3 regions of the Solibacillus sp. FSL W7-1324 genome follow, and region 1 is predicted to be linked to each of the others. Evidence: riboswitches for the same ligand, from Rfam matches in the RefSeq annotation. Region 1 holds a riboswitch; each other region holds the start of a gene.

Region 1 (8,234 bases):
CAGGCGACATCGTTAAGCTTATTAAAGCGCCTTGAAGAAGGTGCCATCGACCTGTGCCTATCCCAAAAAATCGAATCAAAAGTAATTGAAATAGAGACAGAAGAATTATTTGAGGAAGAGCTGTTTGTCATTGTCCCGACAACTCATCCATTGGCTAAGCAAGATGCCGTTAAATTTGAGGAAGTAAAAAATGAACCATTTATCGCAATTAAAAAAGGAAATTCACTTCGTCAATTAGTGGATGAACTTTTTTTAGAGCGGGGGATTACTCTAAATACTACATTTGCCGCTGAAGAAATGCATACAGTAGCAGGGTTTGTCGGTGCAGGAATGGGTATATCCGTAATACCGAATATTAAAGGGCTTGACCATTATAAAGTAAAACGTTTGAAGCTAAATCCACCTTGCTATCGTTCCGTCTGTGTATCATGGGCGAAAAATCGTTATCTGCCTCCAGCAGTATCAGAGTTTAAACAATATTTACTGGATTATTTTCAGCAAAGAGAAGAGTGAATTAAATGGACCATAATCAATTTAAAGCCTTGCTTAAATTACATGAAATCGAGCATGAGGACAAGTGGCTGGAGCAATTTGACTCGGCAATGAAAGGGGACGGGCAGGCAATCGTTAATATTGCCATGTTATTTAAAGAATATGGACAATATGACGAAATGTACGACTTGTTAGATAAGGCGAGTGAACAGCAAAACAGAGAAGCTATGTATGAACTGGGGAATTGTTATTTTGAGGAGCTTGGCGAAAAAGGAAGCGAGCAGCAGGCGTTTTCACTCTATAAAAGAGCTGCACAGTTAGGTCACCCTGATGCAATGAATAATTTAGCAGATATGTATTTGAACGGTGAAGGAACTGCGGTAGACGAGCAACAGGCACTCAATTGGTTTAAGAAAGCGGCAGGATTAGGTGTCCCTGAAGCGATGTTTACCCTCGGAATGATGTATGAACAAGGATTGGGAACCGAATGTGATGAATCGCAGGCCTTTGCCTTTTATTCGCAAAGTGCCGAACAGCATGATGTCGAGGCGATGTATCGCATCGGTATGATCTATTTTTCAGGAGAACTTGGGCAACAGCAGGATTATGAAAAAGCGTTGGAATGGTTTTTAAAAGCGAGCGAACAGTTTCATGTCGATGCAACATACAATATCGCCTACTGTTATGAATACGGTTATGGAATTACTCAGGATAAAGAAAAGGCAATCCGTTACTATAAAAAAGCAAGTTTACTTGGAGACTTGGAAGCGACAAAAAAAGTTGTCAGCTACTATGAGATGACGGACGCAGTTGAAGCATCCAAGTGGCGGGAAAAGCTATTAGTTCTAAATAACGATATATATGAATAATAATATGATAGATACAGTAAAAGGTTCAATTTCCTGTCTCTCTGTCATAATTTAGACCCATTTCATGGAGAAAAATAGGTTTAAATTCCGTGAAAAATAGGAAATATATTATAAGGGGAAAGTATTAAGAAGGGGGAATTTTTATGTTTATGTTTGCAGTCCACCAATTCTCTTCTGAACACAATGAGGATAGTATTCAAAAACTACAACAAATGCTATTAGAACAGCGGGAGAATTTGACGACGCTATGTACAATCGTTGAATATTTAAAAAGTTATATCCAAACAGGACTAGATCATAAAGATGTTATTAAATACAAGCAAAAAATCCAAATGATGACGGATAAACAAGAAAAACGTTACAATCAAATTGATGAGCTTATCAATACTAATATTTTGGAATTGAAGAAGGGTAAAACAGCAGATAATACCGCACTTATTTATGGCAAGGAAGTTCGGAAAATTGAATCTGGTGTCCGTACTTTAAAACTGTTTGCGAGCGATGCAGTAAATATGTTAGATCTAAACAAACATTTAGAAAATCGCAGTATTGAACGTATCCGTTATTTTGATAAACGCTCTACATCTTTGGAGGCAGAAATTATTTCCCTAACAAAGCAACTATCTTATAAATAAACAAGAAGCCATCCTACCATATTTTTAGGTAGGGTGGCTTTTCTTATGAGGTTCTGAAAATTGTGATACCCAGCAGACCATATTTCGTATAAAAAAGTTTATACTTATTAAAGAGAAGCGAACGAAATAGGAGAGAGTGGATATGAAAACAGTAGTAGTTGTAGGTGGCGGAATTACCGGATTATGTACAATGCATTATTTGAAAAATAAAATGCATGAGCAAAATGTGGAAGCGCGGTTAATACTGATTGAAAAGAACACATATTTAGGCGGGAAAATTCATTCCGAAAAGGATAAAGGCTTTATTATGGAAACGGGGGCTGACTCAATTGTAGCTCGTCATCCAGGGGTTTTGGAACTTGTAAAGGAGCTTGATTTTGAATCAGAGCTTGTCTATAACGAAACAGGTATTTCCTACATTCATACGAATAATGAGCTTCATGCAATTCCGGCAGGCTCGACATTCGGCATTCCGATGAGTGTAGAATCACTTATGTCGAGTACGCTAATTTCTGAAGAAGGTAAAAAGAGAGCACTGCAAGACTTAGAAATACCGAACACTACATTTACAAAAGAAAGCTCTATCGGAACGTTTTTGGAGTACTTTTTAGGGGAAGAAATTGTCCGCAAACAAATTGCCCCTGTATTAGCAGGTGTTTATTCAGGAGATTTATATCAATTAAGCCTGGCATCCACTCTGCCTTATTTAGTGGATTATAAAAACAACTACGGGTCGATTATTAAAGGATTCGAAGCACATCGTGAGCAATTCGAAAAAGCTGCGAATAAGAAGTTTATTTCTTTCCGTTCAGGTTTATCGGCATTGATCGATCGTTTAGAGGAACAGCTGCCGGAAGTTGAATTCATGAAAAATACAGTAACAAAGCAAATCAATAAATTAGGCGAGCAATATGAAATCGTGCTGGAAGATGAAACGATTTTAGCGGATGTTGTTGTACTGGCCGTTCCGAATGAAACCGTACGTCATGTCATACAGGATGACTCACTGGAAGAACAGCTTAAAAAGTTCACGACAGCATCTGCTCTAACGATGTATGTTGGCTTTGATGTACCGGACGATATTTTACCGGCAGATGGCACAGGCTTTATCGTTTCGCATAATAGTGATTTAGTTTGCAATGCATCGACATGGACGAGCCGTAAATGGAAGCATACGTCGGCAGAAGGTAATTTACTCGTTCGCCTGTTTTATAAAAATATTAATCCGCGCTATGAAGAGTTGGCAGCCATGTCTGATGAAGAACTGACAAAAGTTGCGCTGGAAGATATACGACTTAGCTTAGGTGTTGAAGCGGAGCCGACAGTCGTCAATGTAACAAAGTGGATTGATCAAATGCCACGCTATGATTTGGCTCATAATGAAGCATTATCGAAAGTTGTGCAGCAGCTGGTGACAGATTACCCGAATGTTCTATTAGCGGGATGTGCCTATTTCGGAGTCGGAATCGGTGCCTGTATTTTAAACGGCAAAAAAACGGCTGAACAGATTATTAGTCGAATTATGTAAAGAAATACTTCATTCGGCTAAAGGGTATTGACGTAACTATTAGATAACGTTATGATTCATTTAATTATTTTAAAAATTCATATTATTTTCTTATCAAGAGAAGTCGAGGGACTGGCCCGATGAAACTTCAGCAACCAACATTAAGTCAGGTGCTAAATCCAGTGGCTAATGCCAGAAGATGAGAAGGGATTAAGTTGATAACTACTAAGCCTTCTTTTATTTAATGAAAGAAGGCTTTTTTTATATCGTTAATATACTGAAAATACTGTAAATGATGGAGTGAAGGCAATGGGTTTACTTGAAGAATTACAAACACGGGTTTTAACAGCAGACGGGGCAATCGGAACACTTCTTTATTCATATGGGTTGGATTATTGTCATGAAGAAATGAATATTGCACGTCCTGATATTATAGAGAAGATTCATAGCGAATATATTGCAGCTGGTGCAGATATTATCCAAACAAATACATATGGGGCAAACCGGATTAAGCTTGCACGTTATGGCTATGAAAATCGTGTCCTGGAATTTAATGAAGCCGCATTAAAAATCGCAAAGCGTGCTGCCTCTCTTGATGGGCAATACGTTCTGGCGACAATTGGCGGTATTCGCGGAATCCGAAAAAGTGATGCGACATTAGACGAAATTTTAGCTGCATTCCAAGAGCAGGCTGAAGTATTACTAGCTGGAGAACCGGACGGATTTTTACTTGAAACGTATTATGATTTTGAAGAACTATCCCATTGTGTCCATCTATTACGTTCAATGACCGATTTACCGATCATTGCCCAAGTCACAATGCAGGAACCGGGTGTTCTTCAAAATTTGATGTCTTTAAATGAAGCTTTTCATGATTTGGAAAGATTAGGTGCAGATATTGTTGGGAGCAACTGCCGATTAGGTCCTTTCCATACAATCCAGGCGTTTGAAGGAGTCAATTTACCGGAAAAGGCATTTTTATCGGCATACCCAAATGCATCATTACTGGATATTGAAGATGGTCGTGTTGTCTATGAGTCGGAAACCGATTATTTTGCACGTGCAGCTGTCGAACTCGTAAATCAGGGAGTCCGTTTAATTGGCGGTTGCTGCGGAACAACACCGAAGCATATTGCAGCAGTAAAAAAACGTTTGGCGAATATGGAGCCGGTTGATACAAAAGAAGCCAAACCTGGGCAAACGCAATTTGTCCGTATTCCGGAGCCGCGTAAGCAAGAGCCGCTCCACGAAAAAGCAAAACGTGAACGCTCTGTTATTGTGGAACTTGATACACCGCGTCATCTGGAAATTGACGGGTTTGTCGAAGGGGCAAAACAGCTGGCAAAAGCGGGCGCAGACGTCATTATGATGGCGGATAACTCACTTGCTTCACCGCGAATTAGTAATATCGCGATGGCCGCTATTTTGAAAGAGCATGGGATTCGCTCATTGCCGCATTTAACATGCCGTGACCGCAACTTAATTGGGCTTCAGTCACATTTGATGGGGCTGGATGCGCTGGAACTTCACGATATTCTTGTCATTACAGGGGACCCGACAAAAGTGGGAGATTTCCCGGGTGCGACAAGCGTCTATGATGTTTCATCAATGGAGCTTATTTCCTTAATTAAGCAGTTAAATAAGGGTGGTTCTTTTACAGGGAAATCGTTACGAAAACAGGCGAACTTCTCTGTGGCCGCTGCCTTTAATCCGAATGTCCGTGTTTTGGACCGTGCTGTTGCCCGTTTAGAGAAGAAAATCGAGCATGGTGCAGATTACTTTATTTCGCAGCCGGTCTATACGAAAGAGAAAATCGTCGAAATCTATGAGGCGACTAAACATTTGGAAACACCAATCTATATCGGAATTATGCCGTTGACGTCATCGCGCAGCGCGGAATTTTTACATCATGAAGTACCAGGAATTAAGTTATCAGATGAAGTACTTGCGCGTATGGCTGCTTGCGGGGATGACAAGGAAGCAGCGACAGCAGAAGGAATCGCGATTGCGAAAGAGCTACTCGATACGGCTTGCAAATACTTTAACGGGATTTATTTAATTACACCGTTTTTACGCTATGATATGACGCTTGAATTAATGGACTATGTAAAACAATATGATGCGGAAAGTAAAGGAGTTCAGTCGAATGTATAATCACCCAATTCATGAGCAATTACAAAAAAGAATACTTATCATCGATGGTGCCATGGGGACGATGCTTCAGGCAGAAAACCTAACATATGAAGATTTTGGCGGAGAAGATTTAGACGGTTGTAACGAAAACCTCGTGCTGACAAGACCGGATGTATTGGGCAAAATCCACCGTGAATATTTAGCTGCAGGCGCTGATATTATTTGTACAAATACATTTGGCGGAACACCGCTCGTATTGGATGAATATGACTTAGGTGACAAGGCGGTTGAAATTAATAAGCGGGCGGTTGAGATTGCACTGGAAGCGGCGAAAGAGTTTTCGACACCGGAATGGCCACGCTTTGTTGCAGGTGCAATCGGACCAACGACAAAAACATTGTCGGTAACAGGCGGTATTACATTTGAAGAGCTGGAAGAAAACTTTTATATACAGGCGAAAGCGTTAATCGAAGCTGGGGCGGATTTAATCTTAATGGAAACTTCCCAGGATATGCTGAATGTAAAAGCAGGAACAATTGCGATTCACCGCGCATTTGAAGAGCTTGGCAAAGAGCTGCCTGTCATGATTTCCGGAACAATTGAGCCGATGGGAACAACGCTTGCCGGTCAATCAATCGAAGCATTTTATATTTCGATCGAGCACATTAAACCTTTGTCTGTCGGACTGAACTGTGCGACAGGCCCGGAATTTATGACCGATCATATCCGTTCATTGGCCGAACTTTCAAATGGCTATATTAGCTGTTATCCGAATGCCGGTTTACCGGACGAGGAAGGCTGCTACCATGAAACGCCGGATTCATTATCGAAAAAACTGCAAGGTTTCGCAGAAAAAAGCTGGCTGAACATCGTCGGCGGCTGCTGCGGTACAACACCGGCGCATATCGCGGCAATCCGTGAAGCTGTAGAAGGCTATAAACCGCGTGAGCCGAAAGATGTAACACACGGACATGTCGTATCAGGTATCGAGCCACTGCAATACGACGAATCAATGCGTCCGTTATTTATCGGGGAACGTACGAATGTAATCGGCTCCCGTAAATTCAAAAACCTGATTGTTGACGGTAAATTTGAAGAAGCAGCGGAAATTGCGCGTGCACAAGTTAAAAATGGAGCACATGTCATCGATATTTGTTTAGCAAACCCTGACCGTGATGAAGTGGAAGATATGAAAAACTTCATGCAGGAAGTTGTGAAAAAAGTTAAAGTGCCGCTTGTAATCGACTCTACAGATGAAAAAGTAATGGAAGTTGCACTGAAGTATTCGCAGGGGAAGGCCATTATTAACTCCATTAACTTGGAAGATGGCGAAGAGCGTTTCGATGCGGTAATGCCACTTGTGAAAAAGTATGGGGCTTCACTTGTTGTCGGTACAATCGATGAAACGGGAATGGCTATTACACGTGAGCAAAAGCTTGAAGTGGCGAAACGTTCTTATAAGCTCTTAACAGAAAAATGGGGCATGTCAGCTGAAGATATTATCTTTGACCCGTTAATGTTCCCGGTTGGTACAGGCGATGAGCAATATATCGGTGCCGCTGAGGAAACAATTGAAGGAATTCGCCTGATTAAAGAACATTTACCTGGCTGCTTAACAGTGCTTGGTGTAAGTAATGTTTCGTTCGGTCTGCCGCCTGTAGGACGTGAAGTGCTGAATGCGGTGTACTTATATCACTGTACACAAGCCGGCTTGGACTATGCGATTGTAAATACTGAAAAGCTGGAGCGCTATGCATCGATTCCTGAAGAGGAAATCAAGCTGGCGAACGATCTGATCTTCAATACAAATGATGAAACACTCGCTGTATTCACTGACTTTTACCGTGATAAAAAGAAAGATGCAGTCGTGAAAGAATTGCCGGCGACAGTGGAAGAACGCCTTGCGTATTACATATTGGAAGGTACGAAGGAAGGGTTAATTGACGATTTAAATGCAGCTCTTGAAAAGTTCGATACACCGCTAGATATTATTAACGGACCATTGATGGCAGGGATGGCGGAAGTCGGCAAACTGTTTAATGAAAACCAGCTGATTGTAGCAGAAGTACTACAAAGTGCCGGTGTCATGAAGGCAGCGGTCGCTCATTTAGAGCAGTTTATGGAAAAGGGCGATACGAGTGCCAATAAAGGGACAATGGTATTGGCGACAGTAAAAGGCGATGTTCATGATATCGGCAAAAACCTGGTCGACATTATTTTAAGCAATAATGGCTATCGTGTTATAGATTTAGGGATTAAAGTGACACCTGCACAGCTGATTGAAACAATCCGAAGAGAAAAACCGGACTTTATCGGCTTATCAGGCTTACTCGTAAAATCAGCCCAGCAAATGGTCATTACGGCACAGGACTTTAAAGAAGCAGGTATTGATATTCCGATATTAGTAGGGGGCGCGGCATTGTCACGTCGCTTTACTGAGACGAAAATTGCCGATCAGTATGATGGACCGGTAATCTATTCAAAAGATGCGATGCAAGGTTTGGAACAGGCAAATCGCTTAATGAATACAAACGAACGGGAAGTATTAATAGAAGAATTACGTGATGCGCGGGAAAAACGCCTCGAATCGGATGCGAA
Region 2 (8,234 bases), 650 kb from region 1:
TTTTTCTGTTGCTCATAATCTTTCAGTGCAATGAGGGCTGGCTTCATGATGAACAATAGCATAATTACGTTAATCCATACCGTTAATCCTAACCCGACATCACCAAATGCCCAAGCTAAATCGGATGTTTTAACCGTACCGTAAAATGCCGAAGCCAATAATACGAACTTCATTAAGAATATTCCAATTCGTCTTGCACCACCATTAAACATATACGAAACATTCGTTTCAGCGATATAGTAGTATGCCATTAATGTAGTGAATGCGAATAGGAATAATGAAATTGCGACAAACCCTGAACCGAAGTTATTTAAAGCAGGGAACGCTTCATTTACAGCAGCTTGTGTAAAGCCTGAATACGTAATTGACTCATCCATTTTTGCTTCGATTAGAGCTCCGTCTTGACTACCCTCATGGACATTGTATGTACCCATGAATAAAATCATTAATGCTGTTGCAGAACATACTAAGATTGTATCAATATAAACTGAAGCCGCCTGTACCAATCCTTGCTTAGCAGGATGGGAAACTTCTGCAGCTGCTGCCGGATGCGGTCCAGTACCTTGACCTGCTTCATTTGAGTAGATGGCACGTTTTACGCCCCAGAAAATCGCACTACCGATCATGCCGCCAAATACAGCATCTGTAGCGAATGCACTACGGAAAATTAAAGCAAATACTTCAGGCACTGCTGTAATATTCATAATAATGATTATAAACGCTACTAACAAATAAGCTAATGCCATGAATGGAACTAAAATCTGGGCAGCATTCGCAATACGCTTAACACCACCAAAAATAATGACTGCTAATAAAAGAATTGTAATAAGACCTGTAATCCATGGTTCAATCCCGAATGCATTATCAACGGCACCTGCAATGGCATTTGCCTGAACACCTGGCATTAAAAATGCAACGGATGCAATCATCGCAATGGCAAAAATAACACCTAATGCGCGAATACCTGTTGTCTTTTCAATATAGAATGCCGGCCCACCACGATATTGCCCATCTTTTTTCTCTTTGTAAATCTGAGCTAATGTCGACTCCATATAAGCAGTTGATGCACCGATAAATGCTGTAACCCACATCCAGAACACTGCACCCGGTCCACCGAATGCAATTGCAGTTGCGGTACCGACAATATTACCTGTACCGACACGCCCCGACAATGCAATCGATAATGCCTGGAATGACGAAACACCTGCTTCTGATTTTTTCCCTGAGAACATTAACTTGAACATGTCTCCAATTAGCCTGACCTGGGCGAATTTTGTAAGGATAGAGAAAAACAAACCAACGATTAAAATACCATAAATCATTACCGGGCCCCATAAAATATTATTGGCCCACCCTACAAAATCATTCAAAAAATCCATATTATACCCCCTTGTTGAAATAATGTATTAATTCGAAATTTAGTATATTACAAATATTCGAAAATTTCGATATATTTTTTTATTTTTAAAAAAAAACCTAACAAATTGCAAGTTTGTTAGGTTCTTCACTATTCAATAATATAGCCCAAATCTCTTAAAACATTGTTAATATAATCAATCGTAAATTTAAAGACATCTTCCCGCTCTAATTCAAAATACAGGCTATGAAGACAGCCTTTCCACTGCTTGTAATGAAACTCTGAAAGCGAATGCTCGGTAATCCATTTCTTTGATGTACTGATGTCTGTTACTCTATCATTTTCACCTGTCATTAATAATACAGGGATATCCGGAAACTTCAATTCGGGATTACGGATTGTCCGAGTCATCTGCTGCCAGTCCCGATACCATTTAACCGTCACCATGCTCGTTAACGGTAATTGTTCTTTCAATTCCATTAACACATCTGTATTCCGTGTAAGATGATGAGGCTCCAATTCATGTTTCAGCTTAACATTGGATGTAATAGCGCTGAAGCTTGATAAAGCATTCGACAATTTTCCAGGTGCCAGCTTTAAATTAAACCAAGGGGATGTTAATACAACACCCGCACATTCTATTTTATTGTTCTGAAGCACATACGTAGCGATTGCAGCTCCTAGCCCATTTCCGACGATAAAAAGCGGTAAATTATATTCCAGTGCCACTTTCAATAACACCTTTGTATACTTGTAATATTCTTTAAAATCCTCATCATGATACTTTGTATACTTTCCTTGTTCACCATGTCCCGGCAAATCTCCCATTACAACATGAAAGTGGGAACTGCGGAACTTTTCGATTAACCATGCGTACCACCGATGATGTTCATATGCGCTATGAAGAATAACGACTACGGCTTTTGGTTGTTGCTCTGTTTCCCATTTCCACATGGCCATACTCCTTACATATAAATTATTTTACTGTCATAAATACGTGACCTTTAATAGAGGTCAGAGTTGTTAAACTGTATTAAAAAAATACGATGTTACACCTTCTTTAACACCGGCATCATTATATTACTTTTTATTTGTTTAATTATAATACATTCCTTTCTAAAAGAAATGTTAATTGAAAAATCTTCACGTTTTGTTACGATATCTATAGATTTATCTACAATTTTATAGAAGAAATGAGGAATTGAAAATGATTTACCCTTATAAGGATAAAGAACCGACGATCCACCCTTCCGCATTTATTGCCGACTATGCCACAGTTACCGGCGACGTAACAATCGGAGCCGAAACTTCAATCTGGTTTAACACGGTCATCCGCGGCGATGTCAATAAAACAATAATCGGAGAGCGTGTCAGCATACAGGATTTGAGCTGCCTTCACCAAAGCCCTGCTTATCCTCTCATTATTGAAGATGAAGTAACAATAGGTCATCAAGTTACATTACATAGCTGTACAATTAAGAAACGTGCTTTAGTTGGTATGGGTTCCATCATATTGGACGGTGCCGTTATTGGCGAAGGAGCATTTATCGGTGCCGGCAGTCTTGTTCCGCCGGGAAAAGTGATTCCTCCTAATTGTTTGGCGATGGGTCGTCCAGCAAAAGTCGTACGTGAAGTAACGGCAGAAGACCGCGCTGATATGGACCGGATTATTTCCGAATATGTGGCGAAGGGTCAATACTATAAATCACTTCAGAAATAATTTTACACTCATATATTATTTTTCGGAATCTCTACCTATTATATAGGAAATTTAAAAGAAATTATAAAAAAGGAGCACTCCACCTAACTGGATGCTCCTTTATATTTTATTAAATTCCTGCTTTTGCTTTCAGTTCAGCTGCTTTATCCGTATTTTCCCATGGTACATTTAAATCTGTACGACCGAAATGTCCGTAAGCTGCTGTTTGCTTATAGATCGGGCGACGTAAATCAAGCATTTTAATAATGCCTGCAGGACGTAAATCAAATAGCTCACGAACCCAGTTTACGATTTCTGATTCCGCCACTTTACCTGTACCGAATGTATCAACTGCGATTGACACTGGTTGTGCAACACCGATTGCATACGCCAATTGTACTTCAGCACGGTCAGCTAAGCCAGCCGCTACAATGTTTTTAGCAACATAGCGTGCTGCATATGCTGCAGAACGGTCAACTTTTGTTGCATCCTTACCTGAGAATGCACCGCCGCCGTGACGTGCATAACCGCCGTAAGTATCCACAATAATTTTACGACCTGTAAGACCTGCATCGCCTTTAGGTCCGCCGATTACGAAGCGACCTGTCGGGTTGATGAAGTATTTTGTAGCTTCATCCAATAAATGTGCAGGAACTACCGGTTTAATCACGTGTTCTTTAATGTCTGTTTGGATTTGTTCCAATGTTGCTTCTTCATCATGCTGTGTTGAAATAACGATCGTATCCACACGAACAGGTTCATTGTTTTCATCATATTCGATTGTCACTTGTGTTTTACCATCCGGACGTAAATATTCTAATTCCCCTGATTTACGCACTTCTGTTAAACGACGCGCTAATTTGTGAGCTAAAGAAATAGGCATCGGCATAAGTTCCGGTGTTTCGTTACATGCATAACCGAACATTAAACCTTGGTCACCTGCACCAATTGCTTCAAGTTCATCTTCCGTCATTGAACCTTCACGTGCTTCCAATGCCTGATCAACACCTTGTGCAATGTCAGGTGATTGCTCTCCTACTGCTACTAATACTGCAAGATTTTCAGCATCAAAGCCGTACTTACCGCGTGTATAGCCGATTTCTGCCACTGTATCGCGGATAATACCCTTCATATCTACATAAGTAGACGTTGTAATTTCACCAGATACTAATACTAAGCCTGTTGTTACCGTAGTTTCACAAGCTACACGTGCATTTGGATCTGCAGCTAAAATAGCGTCTAAAATGGCATCCGAAATTTGATCACAAATTTTGTCCGGATGTCCTTCCGTTACACTTTCTGATGTAAACAGTCGACGATTTGTCATGTCATTTCCTCCTAAATCACTTTGGCAATTGTTTTTTATTGATACGGTACTCATTACCCATGTCCGTTATATTAGAGCACTTACGCATATGCGTATCCGGCCTTTTTAACGTCAAGCTATATTTGCTTTAACACGAGGGTCTGAAAGGCTGTAACTATATAATTTTCGCTCAGTACGAAATTGTAAAACAGAATAAAAAAAATCCTTTCGCTCATAGCCGTGTTCATCACACGTGAGGAAAGGATATTACGTTTCGTTACCTTTCACTCTTATCGTTCAAGGGAAATTTTGCCCTTGCATCAGGTTGGCACCAACACGTATAAAATATACGCAGGTTGCCGGGTTTCATAGGGCCTGCCCCTCCACCAGCTCGGGATAAGAGTATCCGTTCAATAAAACATTTTACGCAAAAAATCAATGACTGTCAACAAATTTTGACTTTTTTCGATATGTCAAAATTTACGAAAAAATAATTTGCAATTAGTATAGATTATTTCACTTAATGTGTTATACTATTTTTGAATTAGGAATCAACTCCCCTCTATAAGGGAATACTATAAAAAAGGATGGTATTTAATAGATGAATTCGGTAGAAATTGCTAACGAGCTGAAAGAACTTTTAAACGGGGAAAACATCAAAACTCAATTATCTGTTCCACAATTGATTGAAAAAGCGACATCACGCGGAGAAGCAACGCTAACTGTTGAGGGTGCTTTACGCGCTGAAACAGGCAAATATACTGGCCGCTCTCCTAAAGATAAATATATAGTAGAAGAAGAAATCTCAAAAGACAAAATCGATTGGGGTAAAGTCAACCGTCCGATCTCAGCAGAAGTATTTGATAAACTTTATGTAAAAGTTTTAAATTACTTAAAAGAACGCGACGAGTTATATGTATTCAACGGTTTTGCCGGTGCAGACAAAGATTCTCAATTATCTATTAAAGTAATTAATGAATATGCTTGGCATAACCTATTCTGTCATCAATTATTCATCCGCCCAACAGCAGACGAATTGGCTAAACACGTTGCCGAGTTTACAATCGTATCTGCGCCAAACTTCAAAGCAGATCCGGAAGTAGACGGTACTGGATCGGAAACATTTATTATAACATCTATCGAAAAGAAAATCATCTTAATCGGCGGAACTGAGTACGCAGGTGAAATGAAGAAGTCAATCTTCGGTATTATGAACTACTTATTACCTGAACAAGGTATTTTCCCAATGCACTGCTCTGCCAACGTTGGCGAAGAAGGCGATGTAGCATTATTCTTCGGTTTATCTGGTACAGGGAAAACTACGTTATCAGCTGACAAAGACCGCAAATTAATCGGTGATGATGAGCACGGCTGGTCTGACAACGGTGTATTCAACATTGAAGGTGGTTGCTACGCAAAAACAATCAACCTATCTGCTGAAAATGAGCCGGAAATCTACAATGCGATCCGCTTTGGTTCAGTATTGGAAAACGTGGCAGTAGACCCTGAATCACGCGAATGCGACTATGCAGACGGTTCTTTAACAGAAAACACACGTGTTGCTTACCCAATCGACTTTATCGACAATATTGTATTGCCATCAGTAGCAGGTCATCCGAATACAATCGTCTTCTTAACAGCCGATGCATTCGGTGTATTACCTCCTATCTCTAAATTAACGAAAGAGCAGGCAATGTATCACTTCCTAAGCGGTTTCACTTCTAAACTTGCCGGAACAGAGCGCGGTGTAACAGAGCCGGAACCAGTATTCTCTACATGCTTCGGTTCTCCATTCCTACCGCTTGCCGCTACAGTTTATGCTGAGCAATTAGGTAAGAAAATTGATGAGCACGGTTCACAAGTATTCTTAGTAAACACTGGTTGGACTGGTGGCGAATACGGTGTAGGTAGCCGTATGAAGCTTTCATATACACGTAAAATGGTTCGCGCTGCAATCGAAGGGAAATTAAACAATGTTGACACTACAAAAGATGCTGTCTTCGGATTAAACATCCCTGTAGAAATTGAAGGTGTACCAACAAACGTATTAAATCCTCGTGATGCATGGGCAGACAAAGTGGCATACGACAAAAAAGCTTCTGAACTTGCTGAACTGTTCAAAAACAACTTCAAGAAATTCGAGAATGTTGAAGAAGAAATCATTCAAAAAGGCGGCCCATTAGTATAATTTACTAATCAGCTACGTTTATTCAATCAAAAGGGGTTGGGACAGAATTAGTTCCAGTTCACGCAAAAAGAGAAATTGCACAATGCAATTTCTCTTTTTTGCGTTTTATAAAGAAAATATTGGAAGAGGTGTTATCCTCTTACCGCATACTTCCTTAAATTTGTGGCCATTAATGCCAAACCTATTTCGTTAGTAACTTTCGATTTTCCACGAACAGAAAATCGACGGAAACACAAATTAGCCTTCAAGAATCCAAAAACTGGCTCCACGTCGATTTTACGTCGACGATAAATGGCAGCCGTTTTTTCTTCTGAAAGCTTCGCTCTTACTTCTTCTTTTTGTTTTTCCCATTTCTCATTAATCATGAGTCTACGATTTTTACCTTCTGCAGCTTTTGTACATTTTGTACGGAAAGGACACCCTGTACATTCCTCACATTCATAGATTTTAAATTCTCGTTGAAAACCCGATTTATCTGTACGAACAGAGTTATATTGGAATCGTAATCTCTTTTCATTTGGGCAAATGTAGACATCGTTTTCTTTCTCATACACCCAATTACTTGTCTTAAAAGGATCATTTTTATATTTTCGCTTCTGTTCGTTCAAGTATTGATTAAATGTAATGAGTGGAGTTCGTTTGCGTTTGTTAAGAATATCATGGTAATTCTGTTCACTGCCGTATCCGGCATCCGCTACAATATGTTTTGGTAACTCGAAATAATTTTCTTCAATTTGACTAAGAAATGGAATAAGTGTTTTCGTGTCTGTTGGATTTGGAAATACATCATAAGCGAGTGTGTATTGACCTTCAGTAGCGATTTGTACATTATACCCTGGCTTCAATTGGCCGTTTTGCATATAGTCATCTTTCATCCGCATAAATGTTGCTTCATGATCCGTCTTTGAATAACTGTTACGTGTGCCAAACACTTCAAAATCTTTTTGGTATTTCTGCTTTCTTATGATCCAATCATGTACTTGTTTGAGGATTTGCTTCGGTGTTTTTCGTTCGCTACGTAATCTTTTTCGCTCAATGACATCTTCAGAATGTTCTATTTTGCTTGTATAGTCGTCGACTACTTCTTCTAGGTGATGTGCTACTTGAGTTAACTCTTCTATCGATAACTGCTCATCACTTTCACGTTTGATTTCAGGAATAATTTGATGCTCCAATAACTCATCGTAAAGTTTATTTGATTTTTCTACGAGGTTGGTATGATGTTTTTCCACTGATTTTTTCCAAACAAATGTGAATTTATTGGCATTTGCCTCAATCTTTGTGCCATCGATAAAAATCGCTTCTTGATCGATGAGTTTTTCTTCAACTAGCTGACAGCGGAATTGTACAAAACATTGGCGAATGAGTTCCTTCATATTGGGATGTACACGAAAACGGTTAATAGTGCGATAACTTGGTTCATATCCTTGGGCAAGCCACATCATACGGATACTGTCTCTTGTCAGATCCTCTATTTTTCTTCCTGAAAAAGTGGATTGTGTGTAACCGCATAAAATCAGCTTTAGCATCATACGTGGATGATATGATGGACAACCAGTATGGTGAATAAAAGGAGCGAAAGCTTCGTTCGGAATGCTTTCGACCAAATGATGGATAGAAAAGGCAATATCATTTTTATGTAACTTTACTTCTAAATCTAGCGGTAATATAATTTGATTCATGT
Region 3 (8,234 bases), 580 kb from region 1:
ATATAGCGGTTCGGATGGGCCCGTTTCCAAGATGGAAATGTATTCGTTGAGTAACGTGAATGCACAAGTGCCAATGCGGATACAAAGCTTTCATCCTGCAGATCCACATAAAATTCACTTACTTCTTCTGGTGAAAGCAAACCTTTAAAAACAATCGTCTGACTTGAAAGACTTGGTATATACAGTTCGAATTGTTGCTCCGTTGCCCAATGTTCAAGCTGTTTGCGGATGACATATAATTTCCGTTCGAATGCCTTATTGTCGTTTTCGTTTGACCGAATAAATACTTGGCGAACAACCGGTGCAGTCGATTTAGCAATCTCACTTAAATTTTCTTTATTTGTCGGAGCAGTTCTCCAGCCGATTAGTTGCTGATTTTCCTGTTCAATTAATTCGTTCATCTTTTGTTCAATTTTTAGGCGTTCGTCTTCATTTTCTGTAAAGAAAACCTGACCGACACCATATTCACCCATTTCAGGTAAATTAAGTTCCGTACAGTTTTGTTGAAAGAACGCATGTGGGATTTGAACTAACAGCCCTGCCCCATCACCTGTCTTGCCGTCCCCGCCGCGTCCTGCACGGTGTTCTAAGCGACATAACATTTCCAATCCTTTTTTTACAATCTGATGTGAAGGTATTCCTTTTATATTTGCATACATGCCGATACCGCATGCGTCATGTTCAAATTCAGGATTATATAACCCTTGTGCTTCTGGTAACTGATGAAAACTCATATTCATTCCCCCTCATTCTTTCAATCCCTTATTTACATTTTAAAGTTTTCGAAATAATATAAACAATATATAGTTTGGATATAAACAATCTACTTTTTAGATGAATGGGGTGGGAATTGTGGAATTAAGACAGTTACGTTACTTTGTAGAGGTGGCAGAACGGGAGCATATTTCTGAAGCAGCGGAGCATTTACACGTTGCCCAGTCTGCAATCAGCAGACAAATTGCCAACTTGGAAGAAGAACTCGGCACACCGCTTTTTGAACGAATTGGGCGTAACGTAAAGTTGACACCGGTCGGGAAGATTTTTTTGGAACATTGTATTACCGCACTCAAGGGAATTGATTTTGCTGCAAAGCAGGTGGAAGAATATCTGGATCCGGCAAAAGGGACAATTAAAATAGGTTTCCCTACAAGTTTGGCAAGCTATGTATTGCCGACCGTCATTTCCGCGTTTAAAAAAGAATACCCGGACATTTCTTTCCATTTACGACAGGGCTCCTATAAGTATTTGATTGATGCGGTTAAAAATCGCGAGCTGAATTTAGCTTTGCTTGGGCCATTACCACCAAAAGACGAAGCAATAAATACGACTGTACTGTTCAGTGAAAACATCCATGCTTTGTTGCCTGCAACACATCCACTAGCAAAAAAAGAGTCGATTAACCTTGTCGATTTGCGTCATGACCAGTTTGTACTTTTTCCGGAAGGTTATATTTTAAATAAAGTGGCTGTTGATGCATGCCGCTCTGTTGGTTTTATACCGAATATTACTACCGAGGGAGAAGATATGGATGCATTAAAAGGGCTTGTAGCGGCAGGTATCGGTGTGACACTTTTACCGGAAAGTTCACTCTACGATTCAACACCGCGCATGACCGTCAAAGTGCCGATCGCCATTCCTAATATAAGACGCACAGTCGGCATCATTGCACCGACATCAAGAGATCTTGCCCCATCCGAAGAAGTATTCGTCAAATTTATATCTAATTTTTATTCTCGATTAACAAGGTTCCAATAATAGACGTGGACAGAAATAAAGTACTGACGCACAGTAAAAAAACCCATTTTCTCCAGTATATTTAAGAGAGAAAATGGGTTTTTGATTATTTTATTCGCCTGAGACTGGTACTACAGAGCCGCCCCACTCTTCAACGATAAAGTCTTGAACTTCTTTTGAGCGTAATGCTTCTACTAATGCTTTAATTTCTTTTGAATCTTCATCGCCAGATTTAACTGCAATAATGTTTACATATGGTGATTCACTAGACTCGATTGCGATTGAATCTTCCAATGGGTTGATGCCGTTATCGATTGCGAAGTTTGAGTTGATCAATACCGCGTCACCTTCTTCATTTTCGTACATTTGCACTAATAATTCAGCTGCTGTGTCTGCATCGAACACAAAGTTTTTCGGATTTTCAACAATGTCTTTTGTTTCCGCTTTTGTTTTATCGATTCCTTCAGCTAACTTGATTAATCCCTCTGCTTCAAGTAATGAAAGCATACGTCCGTGGTCTGCTACTGAGTTGGAAAGTAAAATTGTTGCACCTTCAGGAAGTTCTTCTAAAGATGAATATTTTTTAGAGTAAACACCGATTGGCTCGATGTGAATACCGCCAGCATTTGCAAAGTCATAATCGAAATCCGCTTTTTGTGCTTCGAAGTATGGAATGTGCTGGAAGTAGTTTGCATCTAAATCACCGTTATTTAAATCCTGGTTTGGTAATACGTAATCTGTATAAGGTTCGATTTCCAGCTCGATACCTTGTTCCTCTAAAATTGGTTTAACTTTTTCAAGAATTACTGCGTGTGGTGTATTTGATGCACCAACTACTAATTTTTCATCTTCGCCGCCACATGCTGCTAAAGCTAGTACTGAAGCTCCTAAAATAACGCTTGATAATAATTTCTTCATCTGTTTTACCTACCCTTTTTTTAGTTTGTTCAGTTTATCGAAACCTTTTTTATATTCTGATTATTTTTCTGATGGACGCGCACTTTTTAAAAGTTTGCGTCCATATTGTTTCGATGCACCAATATTTATAATTACGGCCTAAAAAGCCACTAACTATCGTTTGTCCACTCTTGCTGTAATGAAGTCCCCAATATACTGGATAATAAATACGACAACTAAAATTAAAACAGTTGCCATTAATGTCACATCTGTTCGGTTACGCTGGAAACCGTCAAGGAATGCCAGGTTCCCTAAACCACCCGCACCGATAATGCCGGCCATTGCTGTATATCCTACTAAAGCGACAGCTGTAACCGTAATACCTGAAATTAATGCCGGTAAACTTTCCGGAATCAATACTTTCCAAATAATCGTAGAAGTTTTCGCTCCCATTGAGCGGGCTGCTTCAATAACACCCTTATCAATTTCTCGTAACGCTATTAATACCATGCGTGCATAAAACGGTGCTGCACCGATAATTAGCGCAGGTAATGCTGCATTGGCGCCACGGATTGTTCCAAGTAAAAACTTTGTGAACGGAATTAATAAAATGATTAAGACGATAAATGGAATCGACCGGAAAATATTTACGAGTGATCCTGTTAAAAAGTGCACAATTTTATTAGCCCATAATTGATTGTCGCTCGTTAAAAATAGGACAATCCCAATCAGAATGCCGAGTATAAATGTAATGACTGTCGCAACAGCTGTCATATAAATGGTTTCATATGTTGCGTCGAGCATTTTACCCCAGTCGACGTTCGGAAATAATTGATTAAACATGCTCAATCACCTCCGTTTGAATTTCTTGCTTCGCTAAAAAGCTCAGTGCTTCCGCGACTGCATTTGGTTCGCCATTGATATGAATAAACAATGTACCAAACGAACCGCCCGTTGTATTCGAGATTTTACCATGCACAATATTTACAACTACGTCAAACTGCTTGATCATTTGCGAGATGACAGGCTGTTCTGTCGTAGCACCGGCAAATATTAATTTGGCGATTTTGCCTCCTGGATAGTTGGCAAAAATTTGTTCCAGTGATGCTTGTGTTTCCGGTGTTTCACCAGAAGCCTGTGATACGAAGTTTTTCGTAATGGGTGCTTGAGGATGCTGGAACACTTGCAATACATCGCCCTGTTCCACTACTTTTCCGGCTTCCATCACCGCTACTCTGTTACAGATTTTGCGGATAACATGCATTTCATGTGTAATGAGTACAATTGTAAGTCCGATGTTTTTATTAATATCGAGCAGTAGTTCCAAAATCGAATCCGTTGTTTCCGGATCAAGCGCTGATGTCGCTTCATCACATAAAAGCACTTCCGGATTGTTTGCCAACGCTCGGGCAATGCCGACACGCTGCTTTTGCCCTCCTGACAATTGAGAAGGATACGCTTTCCCTCTTCCTTTTAAACCAACGAGTTCAATCAGCTCTTCTACTCGCTTTTCACGATCAGCTTTTGAAACACCCGCAATTTCAAGTGGAAATGCGATGTTTTCTTCAACGGTACGTGACCAAAGCAGGTTGAAATGCTGGAATATCATACTGATTTTTTGGCGTGCTTCTCGTAATTTTGCCCCGGAAGCTTTCGCGATATCCTGGCCACCTACAACAACAGAACCTGTTGTCGGCTTTTCCAAACCGTTCAGCAGGCGGATCATTGTACTTTTACCGGCACCACTGTAGCCGATAATACCGTATATTTCTCCCTTGTTAATCGATAAGCTTACATTATCAACCGCTGTAAGTTTACCGTTTTTCGTGTTATACACTTTAGTAATATTTTGTATATCAATCATCGGTTGTACTCCTTCTAAATTGAAATAACCTTCCTGCTATTTCAAAATCATGTTCATTTTTCATCCAAAACATCCGTTGAATGAAAAAAACCTTTCTACCATGACAAGTAGAAAGGTTTCACATACATTTATACGGTAAACCGTTCTCTCATCTTTCAAAGTTTAAACTTTGTGTGAATTGGCACCTTTGCGTAAACGCTGGTTGCCGGGCTTCATAGGGCACTTCCCTCCACCTCTCTTTATAAGAGTAACATTATTAAGTTTTATTATTATGAATGTTACTTTATCACGATAAAGAGACTTCGTCAATTACTTTTTTAATATTTCATACAGAAACGGTACGGATTTAAATGCGTAAATTTTATTCGTTAGTTCTCCCTTGTCTGAAACGATTAAACAAGGTACACTTTCAATTTTCAATTCATATGGTAAATCTCCCAAATAATTGATATTTGCCATACCAAGCGGGAGATCTGGGAGTAATTTCTCAATTACATCCAACATTTTTTCCGATACTTCACATGTGCCGCACATCGGCGTATATAAGAAAAACGCTGTCTGATCATGCTGTTGTACGTTCTGTTCCCACTGCTGTTTCGTCCATTGTTCCATTATACTGTCATCCTTCGTTTACTATAAATTTTGCTTGTAGTAACATATCCCTTAAGATTTTAGTAGGTGTTTTTTCTACTTCCACATATTCGTGAGGTATGATAAGCTGTGTCGCTTCAGGATATGCACGGTTCATCAGTTTACGTAACTTTTCACCGTTTTTATCTGCATCAAACATAGTCGTAATTTCATCTTGCTCATATTCATCCAATAAATCAATCAAATTGACTTCACTTATTGTGCCATTCGTGCAAAGTATCGTCACGTCTTCCGCTAATATCGGAAGTATTCTCAGTTTATCGGCACGTCCTTCAACAACGATGCATTTTCCCATAGTACACGCTTCCTTTCATCCATCACCTTTATATATAGAATAACAAAAAAACACTAAAACCTTTAATTAGAAGGCTTTAGTGTTTGGTCTTATTGTTTAATCTTATTGTTCGATTAATGCAGTGTAAGCGTCTGCGTCTAATAATTCTTCAACTTCTGCTTCACTTGTTAACTCAACAGTAACCATCCATGCATTACCGTATGGTGATTCATTTACATATTCAGGATTGTCCAGTAATTCTTCGTTGATTGCAACAACTTTACCAGAAAGTGGTGCATATAGTTCAGAAACTGTTTTTACAGATTCTACACTACCGAAAGGCTGATCCTTTGAAATTTCATCGCCTACTTCAGGTAACTCTACGAATACGATATCGCCTAATTCAGATTGTGCGAAATCCGTAATACCGATTGTCGCTTTACCGTCTTCAATTTTTACCCACTCATGCTCTTTTGAATAACGTAATTCTTTTGGTGTGCTCATTTGAAAACCTCCATGTTATATGTAGTACATTCAAGTTCATTTTGCCATATTTCGTTCGGAAATACAATGTGAATAACTGTTTATTTCCAAGTTTCTAAGAAGTCAGACTCCTTAAATCCTAAAGTTAATTTTTTTCCATCTGTAACGATCGGTCGCTTAATTAACATACCGTCCGATGCTAATAGCTCTAATTGCTCATCTTCGGACATTGTCGGTAGTTTATCTTTTAGGCCTAACTCACGATATTTCATGCCTGAAGTATTAAAGAATTTCTTCAACGGTACACCGCTTGCTTCGTAAATGGCTTTAAGTTCTTCTTTCGATGGTGTCTGTTCTACAATATGAATATTTTCATAGTCCACACCTTGCTCATCTAGCCATTTTTGCGCTTTTTTACAAGTTGTACATTTTGGATATTGGATGAATTTTACTGTCATGTAAGTACTCCTTTTTGCCCTGGATTTTCCTATATTGTAACGGATATAGAAGGACAAATCAAAAATGTGTTCGCATGATCGGAGCGGTTTTTATTAGAAGATGTATGAAAATATTAGAACATGCCGGACTTATATTAGAAGAACGGTTTCACTTATTTGAACCTTTGCGTGACATATTAGAAAATATAGTACTTATATTAGAAGTTCCAAGATATATTAGAATTTCTGAAATTATATTGGAACATTTTACGATTTGTTAGAAAACGACAGAAAAATCGGGTGCACTTTCATGCACCCGATGACAGTCTTTATTAAACTACATACTTTTCTGCTTCGATTAGTTTCGCTGCAGCTTCACGTTTTTTCGGAATTAAGTTGTAAGGGTTGTTGCGCGTTAATTTACGTAATGCTGATAAAATCATACGTGCATCGTCACCTTCAACTGAAGCGATTAATGTTTCTTTTGCTTCTTTTTCGATTTCTGCGAATGCTTCCTGACAGAAAATTTGAGTGTAAAGAATTTTTTGTGCTGCTTTTTCTTCACCGTCACGCTCGATAGCTTTTTGTGTACGGATTACTGCAGATTCCATTGCGTATAATTGGTTTGCAATGTTCGCGATGTTCACTAACAATTCTTGCTCTGCATCCAGTTTTGCACCGTAGCGTTGTGCTGCTGCACCTGCTGCAAGTACTGCGATCTTCTTAGCATTTTTCACTAAGTATTTCTCTTGCTCTAATGCACCTTGACCGATTTCTTCAGGCATAAGCATTAATAGTTCGTTTTGAAGTTCTTGTGCTACTTGTAATAGTGGTAACTCACCTTTTAATGCTTTTTTCATGAATGTGCCTGGTACGATCATACGGTTAATTTCGTTTGTACCTTCAAAAATACGGTTAATACGAGAGTCGCGGTAAATGCGTTCTACTTCGTACTCAGCCATAAAGCCGTAACCACCGTGTAACTGAACCGCTTCATCCGCTACGAAATCCAATGTTTCAGAACCGAATACTTTTGCGATTGAGCACTCAATTGCATATTCAGCGATTGCTGCTGCAATTGATTTGCCGTCTTTTTGCTCTTCATCAGATAACTGGCTTAAACGGTCTTCGAAGTAACCAACTGTACGGTAGTTTAACGATTCAGATGCATAAATGTGAGAAGCCATTGATGCGATCTTTTCTTTTGTTAAGTTGAAGTCCGATAATTTTGTTTTGAATTGTTGGCGTTGGTTTGTATAAGCAACTGCTAATTCAAATGCACGTTTAGATGCACCTACCGTACCTACTCCTAATTTATAACGTCCGATATTTAAAATGTTGAACGCGATAATATGACCGCGGCCTACTTCACCTAGTAAGTTTTCTACAGGTACTTCTGCGTCTTCCAAAATTAATGTACGAGTTGAAGATGATTTAATCCCCATTTTCTTCTCTTCAGGACCTACAGAAACACCTGGGAATGAACGCTCAACGATGAATGCTGTAAATTTATCGCCATCGATTTTCGCGTATACAACGAATACATCTGCAAAGCCTGCATTTGTAATCCATTGTTTTTCACCATTTAATACGTAATGTGTTCCTGCTTCATTTAACTTAGCAGTTGTTTTAGCACCTAATGCATCCGAACCTGAACCTGGCTCTGTTAATGCATATGCTGCGATTAAAGCACCTGAAGCCAACTTCGGTAGGTACTTCGTTTTTTGCTCATGGTTACCGAATAATACGATTGGTAATGAACCGATCCCAACATGGGCACCGTGCGTAATTGAGAAACCGCCAGCCGGTGACATTTTTTCTGCGATTAATGCAGAAGAAATTTTGTCTAAGCCTAAGCCTTCGTATTCTTCAGGAACGTCAGCTGCTAGTAAAC

Evidence for each region. Region 1 has a riboswitch for S-adenosylmethionine ahead of MKY71_RS16620 (bifunctional homocysteine S-methyltransferase/methylenetetrahydrofolate reductase). Riboswitches for the same ligand answer to the same signal wherever they lie in the genome.
Region 2: another riboswitch for S-adenosylmethionine. It lies ahead of metK (methionine adenosyltransferase); the one in region 1 lies ahead of MKY71_RS16620 (bifunctional homocysteine S-methyltransferase/methylenetetrahydrofolate reductase).
Region 3: another riboswitch for S-adenosylmethionine. It lies ahead of MKY71_RS13760 (methionine ABC transporter ATP-binding protein); the one in region 1 lies ahead of MKY71_RS16620 (bifunctional homocysteine S-methyltransferase/methylenetetrahydrofolate reductase).

What each region holds. Positions count from the first base shown of each region.
Region 1 covers NZ_JBBOYH010000001.1:3,328,526-3,336,759, reverse strand. The annotation lists gene MKY71_RS16640 (LysR family transcriptional regulator) at 1-513, shown strand, start outside; gene MKY71_RS16635 (tetratricopeptide repeat protein) at 519-1,361, shown strand; gene MKY71_RS16630 (chemotaxis protein) at 1,505-1,996, shown strand; gene hemG (protoporphyrinogen oxidase) at 2,139-3,524, shown strand; SAM riboswitch class I at 3,612-3,709, shown strand; gene MKY71_RS16620 (bifunctional homocysteine S-methyltransferase/methylenetetrahydrofolate reductase) at 3,813-5,657, shown strand; gene metH (methionine synthase) at 5,650-8,234, shown strand, end outside.
Region 2 covers NZ_JBBOYH010000001.1:2,673,794-2,682,027, forward strand. The annotation lists gene MKY71_RS13175 (alanine/glycine:cation symporter family protein) at 1-1,379, opposite strand, end outside; gene MKY71_RS13180 (alpha/beta hydrolase) at 1,508-2,311, opposite strand; gene MKY71_RS13185 (gamma carbonic anhydrase) at 2,565-3,077, shown strand; gene metK (methionine adenosyltransferase) at 3,187-4,383, opposite strand; SAM riboswitch class I at 4,650-4,765, opposite strand; gene pckA (phosphoenolpyruvate carboxykinase (ATP)) at 4,964-6,550, shown strand; gene MKY71_RS13200 (IS1182 family transposase) at 6,682-8,234, opposite strand, start outside.
Region 3 covers NZ_JBBOYH010000001.1:2,753,237-2,761,470, forward strand. The annotation lists gene gltB (glutamate synthase large subunit) at 1-734, opposite strand, end outside; gene MKY71_RS13745 (LysR family transcriptional regulator) at 853-1,755, shown strand; gene MKY71_RS13750 (MetQ/NlpA family ABC transporter substrate-binding protein) at 1,846-2,652, opposite strand; gene MKY71_RS13755 (methionine ABC transporter permease) at 2,806-3,474, opposite strand; gene MKY71_RS13760 (methionine ABC transporter ATP-binding protein) at 3,467-4,495, opposite strand; SAM riboswitch class I at 4,641-4,743, opposite strand; gene MKY71_RS13765 (thioredoxin family protein) at 4,805-5,107, opposite strand; gene MKY71_RS13770 (toprim domain-containing protein) at 5,115-5,441, opposite strand; gene gcvH (glycine cleavage system protein GcvH) at 5,544-5,924, opposite strand; gene MKY71_RS13780 (arsenate reductase family protein) at 6,005-6,361, opposite strand; gene MKY71_RS13785 (acyl-CoA dehydrogenase family protein) at 6,673-8,234, opposite strand, start outside.